DNA from 4 places in the Yersinia intermedia genome. Region 2 is predicted to be linked to each of the others. Evidence: predicted binding sites of a transcription regulator. Region 2 holds the regulator's gene; each other region holds the start of a gene.

Region 1 (3,836 bases), 1.2 Mb from region 2:
GGAAAAGGTATAGATGATATTAACTGGATAGCGGGTTTGTTTTAAACTGGCCGGGAAGGTGCCATCAGCCTGAATGGGGCAATTGGCAGTGTAAATATAGTTCTTTTTACATTGCACTGTTCCCGTCGGGCTGCCTGATTCGTCAAAGATACCTAAGGTTTGCGTGATGTTTACGGCTGATACCGGTAGCGAACCAATGGCATTTGCTGAAAATGTTTGCCCATCAGTAGAGTCCAGGCTGACGATGCTGTGTACCTGTTGTGCGCTATCGCTATCCCCCATCGCCAGTGAGCTGACGGCATGTCTAGCCAGTTTGTTATTTACCCAAAGCTGACTGAAGTTGGGATAACGAACCAGACTGACACCTGCTAGTGCCAGTTGAATATCATAGAATTTTACCAGCAGCGGATCGTTGGTATTAATTATAAATACACCGGTGTTTGCATATTTATTAATTACACTGCTAATAATATTATTTTCAGAGAAACTGTTTTTTCCTGAGGGCTGCGTTGCAGGTTGCATAATATCATTTCCCAATGAGTGAGCTGTGTTTATCTATACGAAAATTTTCTAAAGCATGGGGCGTTTTATAGAATATAGAGACAACTATTCAGCGTAATAAAACAAGGAATTGGCTTAGTAAATCAAAAGCATTGACTGAAAATTTATATTTTCTATCTTTCGCATTCTTCCAGTTTTAGTAGGTAGCCGCGCTTGTTACTCATCCTGTCCGCGAGTCTGGCCCGGAAAGAGCCAGTCCGTTGTTAAGAAAGAGATATTTTCCCCTGAGACTATAACTTTTTTGTGTGTAATATTGAGAATTTATTAAAATGGTGAAGGTGTTCAATAGAATAAATTAATACAGAGTTACTTAGCATCATAACCTTAGAAAATAATGTTAGCAGCAATGCAAAAAAAAACCACTGGGGGAAATAAATAATAGAGGGGGCCGTCTGGAAAAGTGTGCACCGTAGGATGGTGATGAGAATGAAAAATAGGCTTTATATTCGTATTTTTATTGAGTTTCCTCTCCTTATTTCCGTTATCTTACGTTTACTCATCCAACTTGTTGAATATCCCCAGCGCTGAGAATAAATACAGCATCATTCAATTGAATTTATTCATTAATATAATGGATTAAACGTGATAAAAACGACGTTATTTTATCAGAAACGATTTCTGCGTATTTTGTGGTTAAAATCACAAAAATGGCTGTGTTAACGACCAAATAAACCGCTGACTGCGATAATGGTGTCTAAGAATCGAGCTTTATTATGCGCTTTTCTTTTACATAAATTCGATGTTGGTTGCTTTGCTATGACGACATGGCTTGCGATGTACGATTTGGCTAAGGTGGCTATGCGCGTGAGAAATATCTCCGCCGGCCCCCGGTTGGCTTTCAGACTTTGAATAGTGGTCAATCACGGTCACAACTGAAATTCTCACGAATAAAAAGATAAAAAATCACGCTAATATAATGATAAATAATGATTTTGTTTTAACTCTGTTGGCTTGTCATATAACTGTAATATTACGTACATTTTTCTGTCATTAAACTGTCCTATTTTCCCTCCTGCACCATACTTAATCTGATGAAACAATTTATACACTTTGTACTTGAAGTTGCAGCGTTGTCAGCTTGGTTCGTTAGTCGGCTCATCCTGCAATACCAAGTTCTTTGGTATAGAGTTAATTCTAATATCCCATTAGGAGGGATTATGAAACTGATGCGTACCACCGTAGCCAGCATTGTGGCAGCGACTTTATCTATGACCACTGTGTCCGCGTTCGCTGCTGCAAGCCTGACAGGTGCAGGTGCGACATTCCCCGCGCCGGTGTATGCCAAGTGGGCAGATTCTTATCAGAAAGAAACAGGTAACAAAGTTAACTATCAAGGGATCGGTTCTTCAGGCGGCGTGAAACAAATCATTGCTAATACTGTTGATTTCGGTGCTTCTGATGCGCCTTTAGCGGACGATAAACTGGCTGCTGAAGGTTTATTCCAATTCCCAACAGTGATTGGCGGTGTGGTGCTGGCCGTTAATATCCCTGGTATCAAATCTGGTGAACTGACCTTAGACGGTAAAACACTGGGTGATATTTATCTGGGTAATGTGAAAAAGTGGAATGACCCGGCGATTGTTAAATTGAATCCGGGCGTTAAATTACCGGACCAAAATATTGCAGTGGTGCGCCGTGCTGATGGTTCTGGCACTTCATTCGTTTTCACCAGCTATTTAGCTAAAGTGAACGCGCAGTGGAAAGAGAAAGTGGGTGCCGGCTCAACGGTTAACTGGCCGACTGGTTTAGGTGGTAAAGGTAACGACGGTATTGCGGCATTTGTTCAGCGCTTGCCAGGTGCCATTGGTTATGTGGAATACGCTTACGCTAAACAGAATAACCTGGCTTACACCAAACTGGTTTCAGCCGATGGCAAACCGGTCAGCCCAACAGAGCAAAGTTTTAGCGCTGCGGCCAAAGGTGTAGACTGGAGCAAAACCTTCGCTCAAGATTTAACCAACCAGAAAGGTGGTGAGGTTTGGCCAATTACCTCAACGACTTTCATTTTGGTGCACAAAGAGCAGAAAAATGCGGCTAAGGGCACTGAAGTATTGAAGTTCTTTGATTGGGCATACAAAAACGGTGCTGAACAAGCTAATGCACTGGATTACGCCACATTACCAAAAGAAGTGGTTGAACAGGTTCGTGCGGCCTGGAAAACCAATGTAAAAGACAGCAGCGGTAAGCCAATCTTCTGATTGAAGTTAGTTTTTCCTGTAATCGGTTATTTATAAGGTTATATCCTAAATAATTCGAGTTGCAGGAAGGCGGCAATTGAGCAACAAATTGGTTGTAAACCATTTTGAACAGCTCCTGCGCTGGTCTGTAGGGTGAGCCTCTGATGAGGCTCATAATCCCCAGGTGGCCTCGCAGAGGCGAAGCCCATGGGACGGGCCGAGTAACGAAAGCAGCCAACGCATATGCAACTTGAAGTATGACGGGAAGGATGAGAAGAGAGTCTATGGCTGATTACAAGCCGACTACCAAAGCACCGAGCAAATACGGTGACATCATTTTCAGCGCGCTGGTTAAACTGGCTGCGCTGATTACGCTATTTCTGCTGGGCGGCATTATCATTTCATTGATTGTTGCTTCCTGGCCAAGTATTCAAAAATTTGGTTGGGCTTTTCTGTGGACCAAAGAATGGGATGCCCCGGCTGAGCAGTTTGGTGCATTAGTGCCGATTTACGGTACGGTTGTCACCTCTGTTATCGCCTTACTTATTGCGGTCCCCGTCAGTTTTGGTATTGCCCTGTTCCTGACTGAGCTGGCCCCTAACTGGCTAAAACGCCCACTGGGTGTGGCTATCGAACTATTAGCGGCTATCCCCAGTATTGTTTACGGGATGTGGGGTTTGTTTGTTTTCGCTCCCTTATTTGCCCGCTATTTCCAAGAACCCGTCGGCAATGTGATGTCTGGTATCCCGATTGTGGGGGTGTTGTTCTCAGGCCCGGCATTCGGTATTGGTATTCTGGCTGCAGGTGTCATCCTGGCCATCATGATTATTCCTTACATTGCAGCGGTTATGCGCGATGTGTTTGAACAAACCCCGGTGATGATGAAAGAGTCAGCTTATGGCATTGGCTGTACCACCTGGGAGGTTATCTGGCGCATTGTGTTGCCTTACACCAAAAACGGTGTGATCGGCGGTGTGATGCTAGGCCTGGGGCGCGCTTTGGGTGAAACCATGGCTGTCACCTTTATTATCGGTAACACCTACCAACTCGACAGTTTCTCACTCTTCATGCCGGGGAACAGTATCACCTCCGCGTTAG
Region 2 (3,836 bases):
CCTGTGCCACCGAGGCTGAACCTGGCAACTCATTGACATTATTTATAAAATCACCATCACACAACACCTTATGTTTAAAGTAACCATAGGTTCCTGAGGCTGAATTCCGGCTATAACGTTGTAGAGTGCGCGTTGCCCACTCCCCTTCCAACCCCAACTCACCAAAACGCTGAATCTGATGTAGCTCCCCACATCGGCGATTTTGCGAGAAAATAGCATCAAGCTGCGGCAAGGTCAGTTTATTCAGTGGGTTATCCTGGTGAACAAACACCACCAATGCATCGACAGCCACGGGGATTGCCAATGGCGGATAGCCATAACGCTGAATAAATGCGTTGATTTCGCCCGCTTTCATTGGCCGACTCATCGGGCCAAGTTGGGCGGCACCAGCAGCTAATGCCACAGGAGCAGTAGAGGAACCTGCTGCCTGAATTTGCAAATTAACCCCAGGATAATGATGATTAAAATCATCAGCCCACAAGGACATCAGATTGGCTAAGGTGTCAGAACCCACACTGGAAAGATTGCCTGATAAGGTATTGGGGACAGGTACGGAAGCCATTGGCAAAACGCCAGTTGGAGGTGAAAGTACCGCTTCAGACTGCGCTAAAACGGCATGGCTAAACCATAGCATGGCGTGCAACAGCACCAGTTTTGCCCATTTCATCAGCTTGGTATCCATGCAGTTTTTAGGATTTGACTGCATTCTCGGCTAAAACGGCGGGAACAATCAATCGATTCGGCAAGGTAAAGATAAATCGCGTTCCCAGACCTACCTCGCTCATGACATCTAAACGTGCATCGTGATGACTCAATGCATGTTTCACAATTGCCAGCCCTAGCCCACTGCCCCCCGTTTGCCGTGATCGGGCCTTATCCACCCGATAGAAACGCTCCGTTAACCGTGGAACATGTTCAGGGCCAATTCCCGGCCCATTGTCACTGACCTGAAATTGTGCGCCTTGCGCAGTTTGCTGCCAACACACCTCAATCTTGGTACCAGCAGGCGTGTGATTGACGGCGTTATAAACCAGATTTGATACCGCGCTGCGCAATTGGTCTTCGTTGCCAAATACCTTTAATTGGTCGTTAACCCGGAAGGTAATCTCATGTCGTCCGTTACTGAGCGCCTGAACTTCATGCTGTAACACTTTCAGCATCAATGGAATATCTACCCGCTCATTCATATCAACATTGGGTGCGGCTTCAATACGTGATAGCGTCAAAAGTTGTTTTACCAACCCATCCATTCGCTTCGTCTGCTCTTGCATGGTCCCCAATGCTTTATCCCGTAATGGCCCTGCCAGCTCTTGGTCATGCATCATTTCCAGATAACCTTGCAACACCGTCAATGGGGTACGCAATTCGTGACTGACGTTGGCAAAGAAATTACGCCTTGCACCTTCCAACTGGCGCATCTGAGTAACATCACGGGCCACCATCAGTAATTGCCCTTCGGAATAAGGCATCACACGGAACTCCACGTAATAACCATTATTCAGTTGCAGGGTCAACGGGCGGGAGAACTCTTGCTGTTGCAGATATTGACTGAATTCCGGGTAGCGCAATAAATTGAGGATATGCTGACCGTTATCCTCCGGCCAACGGAACCCCAGTAATTGTTGGGCTAAACCGTTACACCAGAAGATATTGCCATCAATTGTGGTGATAACAACTGCATCAGGTAATGATTCGGCACCACTGCGAAAACGTTTGATGAGCAGTGCCAGTTCGCGCCGACGCCGACGATTTCGCAACTGCATTTGGTACAAACCATAAAACAGCGGTTCCCAGCTCCAACGACCCGCAGGTGGCGTCATACTGCGGTCTAACCACAGCCAGTGAGATAGCTTAAGTTGATTATAGAAATTCCAAACCAGCGCCGCGACAGCAGAAACCAGCAATAACCACGGAAGATAGCCAATAAAGGCACCCAGCAATAATGCAGGCAGACAAAAAAGAGCCAGCTCAAGAGCCAGCGTTTTCCATGATAAGCGTTCTAACACAACGAATTCTCCGGCACTGAAAACTCAGTAGCGCGTTGAGAAACGGTATCCGGTTCCCCGGACAGTTTGTACCATTCTGTCATGACCATCAATTTCAAGCGCCTTACGTAGCCGACGAATGTGCACGTCAACCGTACGATCTTCTACATAAACGTTAGTGCCCCAGACATAATTAAGCAACTGTTCACGGCTGTAAACGCGTTCCGGGTGGGTCATAAAGAAGTGCAGTAACTTAAACTCGGTCGGCCCCATATCCAGCGCTTGCTCATTGGCCATAACACGATGCGAGGAAGGATCAAGGCTTAACCCTTGCATTTCAATAACTTCTTCAACTGCCATCGGCGATATCCGGCGCATCACGGCTTTAATACGCGCGACCAGCTCCTTCGGCGAAAACGGCTTGGTAATATAGTCATCTGCACCCACTTCCAAACCGCGAACCCTGTCTTCTTCTTCGCCACGGGCCGTTAACATCATTACCGGAATATCTCTGGTCAGCGCCTCACGCTTCATATGTTTAATGAACTGAATACCCGAGCCGCCAGGTAACATCCAGTCCAATAGCACTAAATCAGGGAAAGGCTCCGACAGACGAGTTACTGCGCTGTCATAATCTTCGGCTTCTAATGGTTGGTAACCATTCTGTTCCAACACAAAGCACACCATCTCACGGATTGGCGCTTCATCTTCCACCACCAGTATGCGTCTTGCCATCATCAACCCTGCCAGTATGTTAGTGGTCACTATTTGGTTTCGGGAGCCATTATGCGTCAGTTTTGTGACATTTTTATGAAAAACATCACGCTTCTTCAAGCAATAAGCATAGTGATAAATTTCATGATAATTGCAAAACACAGCAGCCAAGTTTGCGAGACGTCTCGGAAATTTTCCTCATACCTTTTTTTTAGCCGCGACATCCTACGGACAGCGTTTATAATCAGCGCCATTCTCTTTGACTGATTAACCTGCCGTGCGGGAGATTCATGCGCATTATTCATACCTCTGACTGGCATTTAGGCCAGCATTTCTTCACTAAAAGCCGCGCTGCCGAGCATCAGGCATTTCTGCACTGGCTCATTAATCAGATCGAAGAAAATCAGGTAGATGCGCTAATTGTAGCAGGTGATATCTTTGATACTGGATCGCCCCCCAGTTATGCCCGTGAACTGTATAACCGCTTCGTGGTAGAACTCCAACCTACAGGCTGTCAGTTAGTCGTGTTAGGGGGCAATCACGATTCAGTGTCAACACTGAATGAATCACGGGGTTTGCTCTCTTATCTCAATACCACTGTTATTTCGTGCGCCAGCAGCAATCTCGATCAACAAATCATTATTCTAAAAGACCGCCAACATCAACCTGGAGCACTACTGTGCGCGATCCCGTTTTTACGGCCAAGGGACTTAGTCACCAGCCAGGCGGGTGAATCCGGTGGGCAAAAACAACTGGCATTACAAGCCGCGATAGCAGGCCACTACCAGGCACTATATCAGCGAGCGGTTGAACTGCGTACCGAATTGGGTTTGCCGCTGCCCATTATTGCCACCGGGCACCTGACCACTGTTGGCGTCACCACGACAGACTCGGTTCGCGATATTTATATTGGTACACTGGATGCTTTCCCGGCACAGGCATTTCCACCCGCCGATTACATTGCTTTAGGCCATATTCATCGTGCCCAGCAGGTGGCTAAAACTGAGCATATTCGTTATAGCGGCTCCCCCATTGCCCTTAGTTTTGATGAATTGAGCAAAGATAAAAGCGTCTATCTGGTGGAATTCCACCAGCAGGCGCTGGCATCGGTTACTCCACTCTTCATCCCACAATTTC
Region 3 (3,836 bases), 430 kb from region 2:
CACCGGCAAATTGCCCATTAATAACGCCCAGAATATCTTGCTCATGACCACCAGAGAATGTCACGCTAGAGAAGAAGTTGTTATATTTGTTATCTGGTGTCCCACCAAGTTTCTGTTTAAAGCTTTGATTAGGGATCAGGAAACCGGAGGTGGAATCTGGGTCAGCAAAACCAAATGCTTTACCTTTCAAATCTTCAATTTTCTGATAAGGGCTATCAGCTTTTACAACAACAACAGAGTGATAACCGCGTGATTTGTCAGTATCATCGATAGCAATACCTACAATATCAACGGCTTTAGGATCTTTGATATAAACAGAGGCAAAAGAAGAAGGCGACATACTTAATACCAAATCAATCTTCCCACCCAATAAACCTTGTATTACGCCAGAATAATCGGAGGCATTATGTAGGTTTGTTTTTACATTTAACTCTTTATCTAAAAATTCTTTGACACACATATTATCGCCAATTTGTTGTGTCGCATTCTGCCCGCCAAGAATACCCAGATTAATTTCTTTTGGTGCATCCGCTGCTGTAGCATTAAAAACTATCAAACTTGCCACTAATGAGGTAAGACAAAATACTTTTTTCATTAAAATAACCTATTCGGATAAAGGGATAAGTGGGGATTAATGCAAAAGCTCGGTGGACTCGTCACTGTAAATATTTTGAATAATAGAATCATTCAGCATTGAGGGATGACCATCAAAGATAATCCGTCCATGGGCAATGCCAATCACTCGGGTACAATAGTCTTTCACTAAATCGACAGAATGTAAGTTCACGACTACCGCAATATCGTTTTCACTTATTTTCTGTAATGTATTCATAATGCGGGTGGTGTTTTTCGGATCCAAAGATGCGACGGGTTCATCAGCTAATAGTATTTTGGGGTTTTGCATCATGGCGCGGCAGATGGCCACCCGTTGCATTTGACCACCAGAGAGATTCTCGGCACGCTGCAACGCATGAGGTAACATATTAAGCCATTGTAATAGCTCAATTGCCCTGGCCCGGTCTTCATCAGCAAATATTTTGAAAAATGATTTAAACGTGGAGGTATAACTCAGGCGGCCTAATAAAACATTAGTTATCACATCAAGACGGGGTACCAAACAGAAATCTTGAAAAATCATGCCGCATTTTGCGCGCCATTTACGCATCTGCTTGGTTGTTAATGCCGTAATATTTTGCGTATCACCATTATCATGATAATTTATGATTTCACCGGCACTGCTGGGAATTGTGCCATTTAAAACATGTAATAATGTTGATTTACCGGCACCTGAGCGGCCAATAATTGCGACAAATTCACCAGCATGAAGCTCAAAATTTATATCATCCAAAACGCGGTGTTGAGATTTGTAAGCTTTAACTAATCCTTTAACGGCAAGTACCTTCTTACGCGGTTCTTGCACCGCAGCCGGATAGTCAGCCACAGTGAATTTACGTAATGCCTGGCCCATAACATGTCTCTCAGATTGCCTGTCGTCATGAGCTATTAACGGATAGTTCTATTGCATCTTGATGAAAGTTTTATGAGAGAAAGGTGACAAAAAATAGCCACCTTTCTTATATTTTACTCAATTACAGGATATTGATGAGTATCTAACTTCTTAATTTACGGTAGACAAATAGCACGACCAGTGAACCGACAACCGCCACGACAAAGCTACCAAAATTAAACCCATCAACTCTCCCCATACCAAAGAAGGTGCTAATATACCCTCCCACCAGGGCACCGACTACACCGAGAATAACGGTCATAATAAAGCCACCTCCATCCTCTCCGGGCATAATCCATTTAGCCAAAATACCGGCGATAAGACCAAAAATAATCCAAGATAGTATGCCCATAAACACCTCCGTAAAATTAATATTTGCTGCTAACTGGTTTGACTACCCACTGTTTTGATCCGCCTTTCAGCTTTGCGTTCAATCTTAAACACAGGTCTCAGGTAAACATAACGAGCTTAACCTGACAGTCTTAAAGCAGCTAACATCATTAAGTTAAGACCCGATTAACAAAATCTGCAAATCAGACCAGCTAAGTTCAACGCAGATCAAATAACCGGCTGTCGCGGCGAAAATATATGATTAACCCCTTGTTGTTTCAGTTTTTTCAACAAATCATATCCACCATTCGGCCCACTGTGGGCAAACTCTCGTTCACTCGTAAAGACAGGGCTGACCCAATACATATTAACCGGATCACCTTGTTGGTAAGGGAGCGTCAGATTATCTGCATCTGCATATAATGCTGATGATAAAATATAACCTTCATAACCCTGAGGGGCGACAGCCGATTCAAGTGTATGCCCTTCGCCAAGCCAAGTTATTTTACTCCAGGGAACATGAGCGAATCCCGCCAGTGCGCTGGCCATGTTGATAGCGTTGTCCTCATTAATATATTGGCTATCAATTGCAATCGCCATTTCCAGACGCCGGTATTGGGTCGCATCATCATTGAATAATATTTCAACCCACGGTTGAGGACGAATACTGACACCTAATGTCAGAAAATAATATATTCCTTCTTTCTCATGCTGGGAGATAGCCATTGGCGGCCATGTTCCCTGATCGATAGCATAATATTTCACCGATGGGCCAAAGTGCTGTTCATAACGCTGCATATAGTCAGCTTGCAAGGCAGGCCACGGATTCCCTTCTTCCTGTTGCCAGATCCGCCAAAATTGACGGGTATTTTGCGCACTGGCATATTGCGTATTAGTCGACGCTGATCCGAGGGGTAATGTCAGTGGATTATCTTTAATACAACTGGCGGAATAGCTAATGGAGTGATCAATATAGAGGCTCCAGCCAGGAATAATCGCCAGCAATTGCCCCTGATACCACAATGCTGCACCGTCGTCACTTTCAGACCAGACTATGGTAATAAACTGCGCATCCAATTCCGCCTCACCCGCCACATTACGGCAAAATTCTGCGGCTAATCGTGGGGCCAATCCTTGCTCAAGAGCGGAATTATCCGCCGATTGTGGCGCAGCAACCAGATTTCTCACCCAGCAGGCACGCACGGGGAAACGCTCCTCAAATGCCTCCTGCGGATAAATATAGAAGTAGACTACCCGATTATCCTGTTGCACCACGGCAACCAATGTCTGGTTTTCATTACTGACTTCGGCCAGCACCTCAGATTCTTTCATATCGCCTCAACTGTGTCGGCAAAGGGGGTCAGGCGAAACACACTGTATTGCCTGCCGTAAAATAAGCCTATTAGCGGGATACGGATAATCTCATGCTAATAACTTTAATGCTGATAATGTAAAACATGCCACGGTGTAGAACATGACATAGTGTAAAGCGTCTTATCCCTTTAAATCATCAGCAAAAGTCTCAAAAATACGCCGAAAACGATTATTATTTGAATCCTATTTTTTATAATCGATTCAATATGTTTCCATTGTGCGCCAACGTGATTATAGACGACCACCTGAATAACTATAACCAAATTGTTGATAGTCTACTGCCTGAATTCACGCTAAAATAAAGCCATTATTTCTTGTTGAATTGAAGGTTCACATGGCATATATACCGAAGAATTACACCCGTTTGGAAAGTGGTTATCGGGAAAAAGCACTGAAAATTTTCCCGTGGGTTTGCGGTAAATGTTCACGGGAGTTTGTTTATTCCAATTTGCGAGAACTGACAGTTCACCATATTGATCATGATCACAGCAATAATCCAGAAGATGGCAGTAATTGGGAGATGTTATGCCTTTTTTGCCATGATCATGAGCATTCTAAATACACCGAAGCAGACCAATATGGCTCTACAGTAATTGCCGGGGATGACGCCCAGAATGATCAGGGG
Region 4 (3,836 bases), 1.5 Mb from region 2:
AGGAAAATCCACAATACGGCAGCGACAGCAGGGGCCACCGCATACGGCAGAATCATTAAGGTTTGATAGATACGGCTGCCACGCAGAACGTAATCCACCATGGCAGCCAGAAACAGCGAAACAATCAAACCAATACCGGCCACCAGCGAGCTAAAAATCAGCGTGGTATAAAACGAAGCCAAATAATATTCATCCTGAAAAAGCTGAATAAAGTTACTCAGCCCAACAAACTCACTGGAGAGACCGAAGGGATCTAACATTTGTACTGAGTACCACAGCGCCTCACCCGCAGGCCAGAGGAAGAAAACAGCGGTAATGACCAATTGGGGCAATACCAGCAGGTAAGGCAACCAACTACAGGAAAAACCGGGACGGGAAGATGACATAAAATTAACCGTTTATCCGACGACGTATTGATAACACCAGAGTGCTAATCAAAAATGTGGCGTCCTAACTCAATACTGTACAACGCTATTTGCCGTTACTGGCGCAGGCCGTTTGGGTGCAGACAGCGCTCCCAAACGGGCAAGCCAGGTAGCCAAGTAACCTTATTTATTCGCTTGTTCAAAGCGGCGCAGTAGCACATCACCGCGCTTAACGGCACCATCCAACGCAGCTTGAGGCGTTTTCTTACCGGTCCACACCCCTTCCAGCTCTTCATCTACCACGGTGCGAATCTGTGGCATGTTGCCCAAACGCAAACCTTTGGTGTATGGCAATGGCGGTTTGTTCAACATCTGGCGAGTCGCTACATCAGCACCTGGGTTCTTATCATAGAAACCTTGCTGTTTAGTCAGCTCATAGGCTGCCGTCGTAATTGGTAGGTAACCCGTCTTCTGATGCCATTCAGCAGCAATTTCCGGTTGAGCCAAGTATTGCAGGAATTCAGCTACACCTTTGTAAGTATCTTTATCTTTGCCATCCATCACCCAGAGACTAGCACCGCCGATAATGGCATTTTGTGGTGCATTTTTTTCGTCCGCATCGTAAGGCATCATGCCAACGCCATAGTTAAATTTGGCGTAATGGCGAATATCCGCAAGGGAACCTGAAGAAGCAGTGGTAATGGCACAATCACCGTTATAGAACTTGGCAGTGGACTCATCTTTGCGGCCAAAATAGGTGAAATCGCCTTTTTTATTCATATCTGCCAGCAACTGGATGTGCTTAACCTGTACTGGCTTATTGAATTCCAGTACCGCATCAGTGCCATCAAAGCCATTGTTACGGCTGGCAATAGGTTGACCGTGCCAGGCACTGAAGTTTTCAATTTGAATCCAACCCTGCCAGCCGCTGGCGTACCCACAGCTTGAACCCGCAGCACGCAGTTTTGCAGTATCCGCAGCCAGTTCCTGCCAGGTTTTTGGCGGCTGATCCGGGTTCAGCCCCGCTTTCTTAAAGGCATCTTTGTTGTAGTACAACACAGGAGTGGAACTGTTAAATGGTTGAGATAATAAGTGGCCGGTTTTGGCATCGGTGTAATAACCGGCTACTGTTGGTACAAACACGGACTCATCAAATTTGATATTGGCATCTTTAAATACTTGGAATACTGGCTTAATCGCCTTGCTGGCCATCATGGTGGCAGTACCCACTTCATATACCTGCAAAATCGCGGGGGCTTTACCGGAGCGGAATGCTGCAATCCCAGCCGCCAAGCTCTGCTCGTAGTTCCCTTTATAAACAGGCACGATTTTATAGTCGCTATGGGACTGGTTAAATCGGTCAGCTAATGAATTAACTTCTACACCTAACTCCCCTTCCATCGAATGCCAGAAAGGGATTTCAGTCACTGCCATCGCATTGGCGCTAAACGCCAATGTCAGCGCAATGCAAAGCGATGTTTTACGAATGGTTTTATTAAACATATCTGGCCCCTGAATAAATCTGTATGGCTCACATCAATGAATTACTGTGGACAAGTGAGCGAAATAAATCAGTTTTTGTTCGCAAGCAAACATGACACCGTTTCATGACAGAAATATAACTTTAACGTGACAGAAAAATGACATAAAAATTAACGCAAAACATCAGATAAATTAACAACCGAAATAACACCATCAACTAATAAAATAAAACTAATCATTAAATAAAAATTAATAAAACTATAATGCAACCTATAAATTAAAACAAAAAAACCATTAAATATAAATGCTGGAAATATAAACAAAGACATTCATAACATTATGAAATACAACAAGGCCACAATTATAAAATAGGACTAACTCTTACTTGAAAAAATACCATTTTAAATGTTAGTGTTCTTTTCGGCTTATGTGGAAGTGTATTAACATGATTTTAACGCCCTCATTATCATCACCATAAAAGCCACAAGCATCATTAATTCCTTTCCATTTGGATAAGGATTTTATATATAACGGACTATCAGGTATTTAATAATGAAAAAGACGCTACTTTCTATTGTTACCATGGCGATATTAACCACCAGTGTTAGCGCCAATGCGAATGTAATGACAAGTTTACAATCTGGTATAAATAATGCTCAAACTCAAGGTATTCAGAGCATGAATCAGTCTGATCAGAATGTATATTTCAAACCTGCATTAACGAAAGAAATCATGGTTGAATTAGAAGTACCTCAAATAGTTAAATTTTCCAAATCAAATGGTGACGAACTGAATTTAATTAAACTTAGCCTAGACTCCGCCATGAACTCATACAAGGCGACAGAGAACATCCGAGTAGAATCTAATGGCGACAGTAAAGTTCGTATTGGCCTTGGAAAACCATTTGATTTAGTGTCTAACAATGGTTCAAAAATACCATCTACCCCTGTCGTAACTATAGGTAATATGATGCTGAATGGCGCTGCTAATGTTGGGCTTGGTGGTGTCGCAGTGTTCCCCTTAACTAACTCAGTACTCGATACCACTCTAAATATTATCGTAAAAGGCAACGGACTTAAGTCTACCGAAGTATACACAGGCACACTTAATCTAGTTATTGAAACAGCAGCATAACTCAGTAAAAATATTATAATTTCCTTATTATTAACACATACAGTCAGGGGATAAACTCCTGGCTGCATGCTCCTTTGAACCAAAAATATAACGTAATGGTGTAACCAGAACCATTAACATAGAAATATATTATTCAAATGGAGACGGCATATCGCAATAGTAGTTAACAGTGGAATGGAATCCTATGACGAATAATCTAATAACTAATAAGGCCACTTTACTTGTTTTATTACTCACTACAATTATTTCAGCACAGGCAGAAGAGATAACGATCGAATACTTAGTACCTGCTGGTTTTTCTACGGTGAAAGAAGGTGAAGCGCTGCAATTACTGGGCATATTAGACGGTAAAACATTACCTCGCCCATTTTTTTTCTCGGAAAAAAAACAGCAGTTAAGTTTTGATCAACAACAATATCGCAATAACCACATTGATGAAAAATCAATTATTCTATTAGAAAATATTTTATCCCAAATCCCTTACTTGCAATGCAAGAATGGCTGCGATTATCTCTTATCTAACCATCGAGTCACCGTAGATAAGGTCAATAATGTTGTAACGATAACCGATAACAGCAACCGTTATTTGATGCCCGTCACCACGTGGGGCTTGGTCCATAATCAGGCCATTGACCTACGGATGACCGCAGAAAATTACCGCGCTATTTCAGGCCGTGGGCAAGGATATATCGGTCTACCTTTTCAATCTTTTGGCTTTGCCAATTGGTTTTATAACACCACCCGTTCAAAGAACAGCTATCACTCCACACACCAGTCTCAATATCAGCAACAAACTCAAATGGGTATCGATAGTTGGTACTTGCAAAAGAACTTCCAAGCGCTCTACCTACGGGC

The links. Region 2 encodes PhoB, which activates phosphate uptake and scavenging genes when phosphate is short. Its sites were predicted from a motif close to CTGTCATAAAACTGNCNNAT; they were not measured.
Region 1: the regulator PhoB is predicted to act here: its motif matches at 1,546-1,565, upstream of pstS (phosphate ABC transporter substrate-binding protein PstS).
Region 3: the regulator PhoB is predicted to act here: its motif matches at 1,528-1,547, upstream of phnC (phosphonate ABC transporter ATP-binding protein).
Region 4: the regulator PhoB is predicted to act here: its motif matches at 1,960-1,979, upstream of ugpB (sn-glycerol-3-phosphate ABC transporter substrate-binding protein UgpB).

What each region holds. Positions count from the first base shown of each region.
Region 1 covers NZ_LR134116.1:4,694,630-4,698,465, reverse strand. The annotation lists gene EL015_RS21430 (Hint domain-containing protein) at 1-522, opposite strand, end outside; gene pstS (phosphate ABC transporter substrate-binding protein PstS) at 1,719-2,759, shown strand; gene pstC (phosphate ABC transporter permease PstC) at 3,023-3,836, shown strand, end outside.
Region 2 covers NZ_LR134116.1:3,512,319-3,516,154, forward strand. The annotation lists gene EL015_RS16190 (PstS family phosphate ABC transporter substrate-binding protein) at 1-667, opposite strand, end outside; gene phoR (phosphate regulon sensor histidine kinase PhoR) at 690-2,006, opposite strand; gene phoB (phosphate response regulator transcription factor PhoB) at 2,031-2,720, opposite strand; gene sbcD (exonuclease subunit SbcD) at 2,990-3,836, shown strand, end outside.
Region 3 covers NZ_LR134116.1:3,086,255-3,090,090, forward strand. The annotation lists gene phnD (phosphonate ABC transporter substrate-binding protein) at 1-595, opposite strand, end outside; gene phnC (phosphonate ABC transporter ATP-binding protein) at 632-1,468, opposite strand; gene EL015_RS14115 (GlsB/YeaQ/YmgE family stress response membrane protein) at 1,611-1,859, opposite strand; gene EL015_RS14120 (suppressor of fused domain protein) at 2,066-3,169, opposite strand; gene yajD (HNH nuclease YajD) at 3,546-3,836, shown strand, end outside.
Region 4 covers NZ_LR134116.1:264,491-268,326, reverse strand. The annotation lists gene ugpA (sn-glycerol-3-phosphate ABC transporter permease UgpA) at 1-386, opposite strand, end outside; gene ugpB (sn-glycerol-3-phosphate ABC transporter substrate-binding protein UgpB) at 549-1,868, opposite strand; gene EL015_RS01255 (CS1 type fimbrial major subunit) at 2,400-2,981, shown strand; gene EL015_RS01250 (TcfC E-set like domain-containing protein) at 3,166-3,836, shown strand, end outside.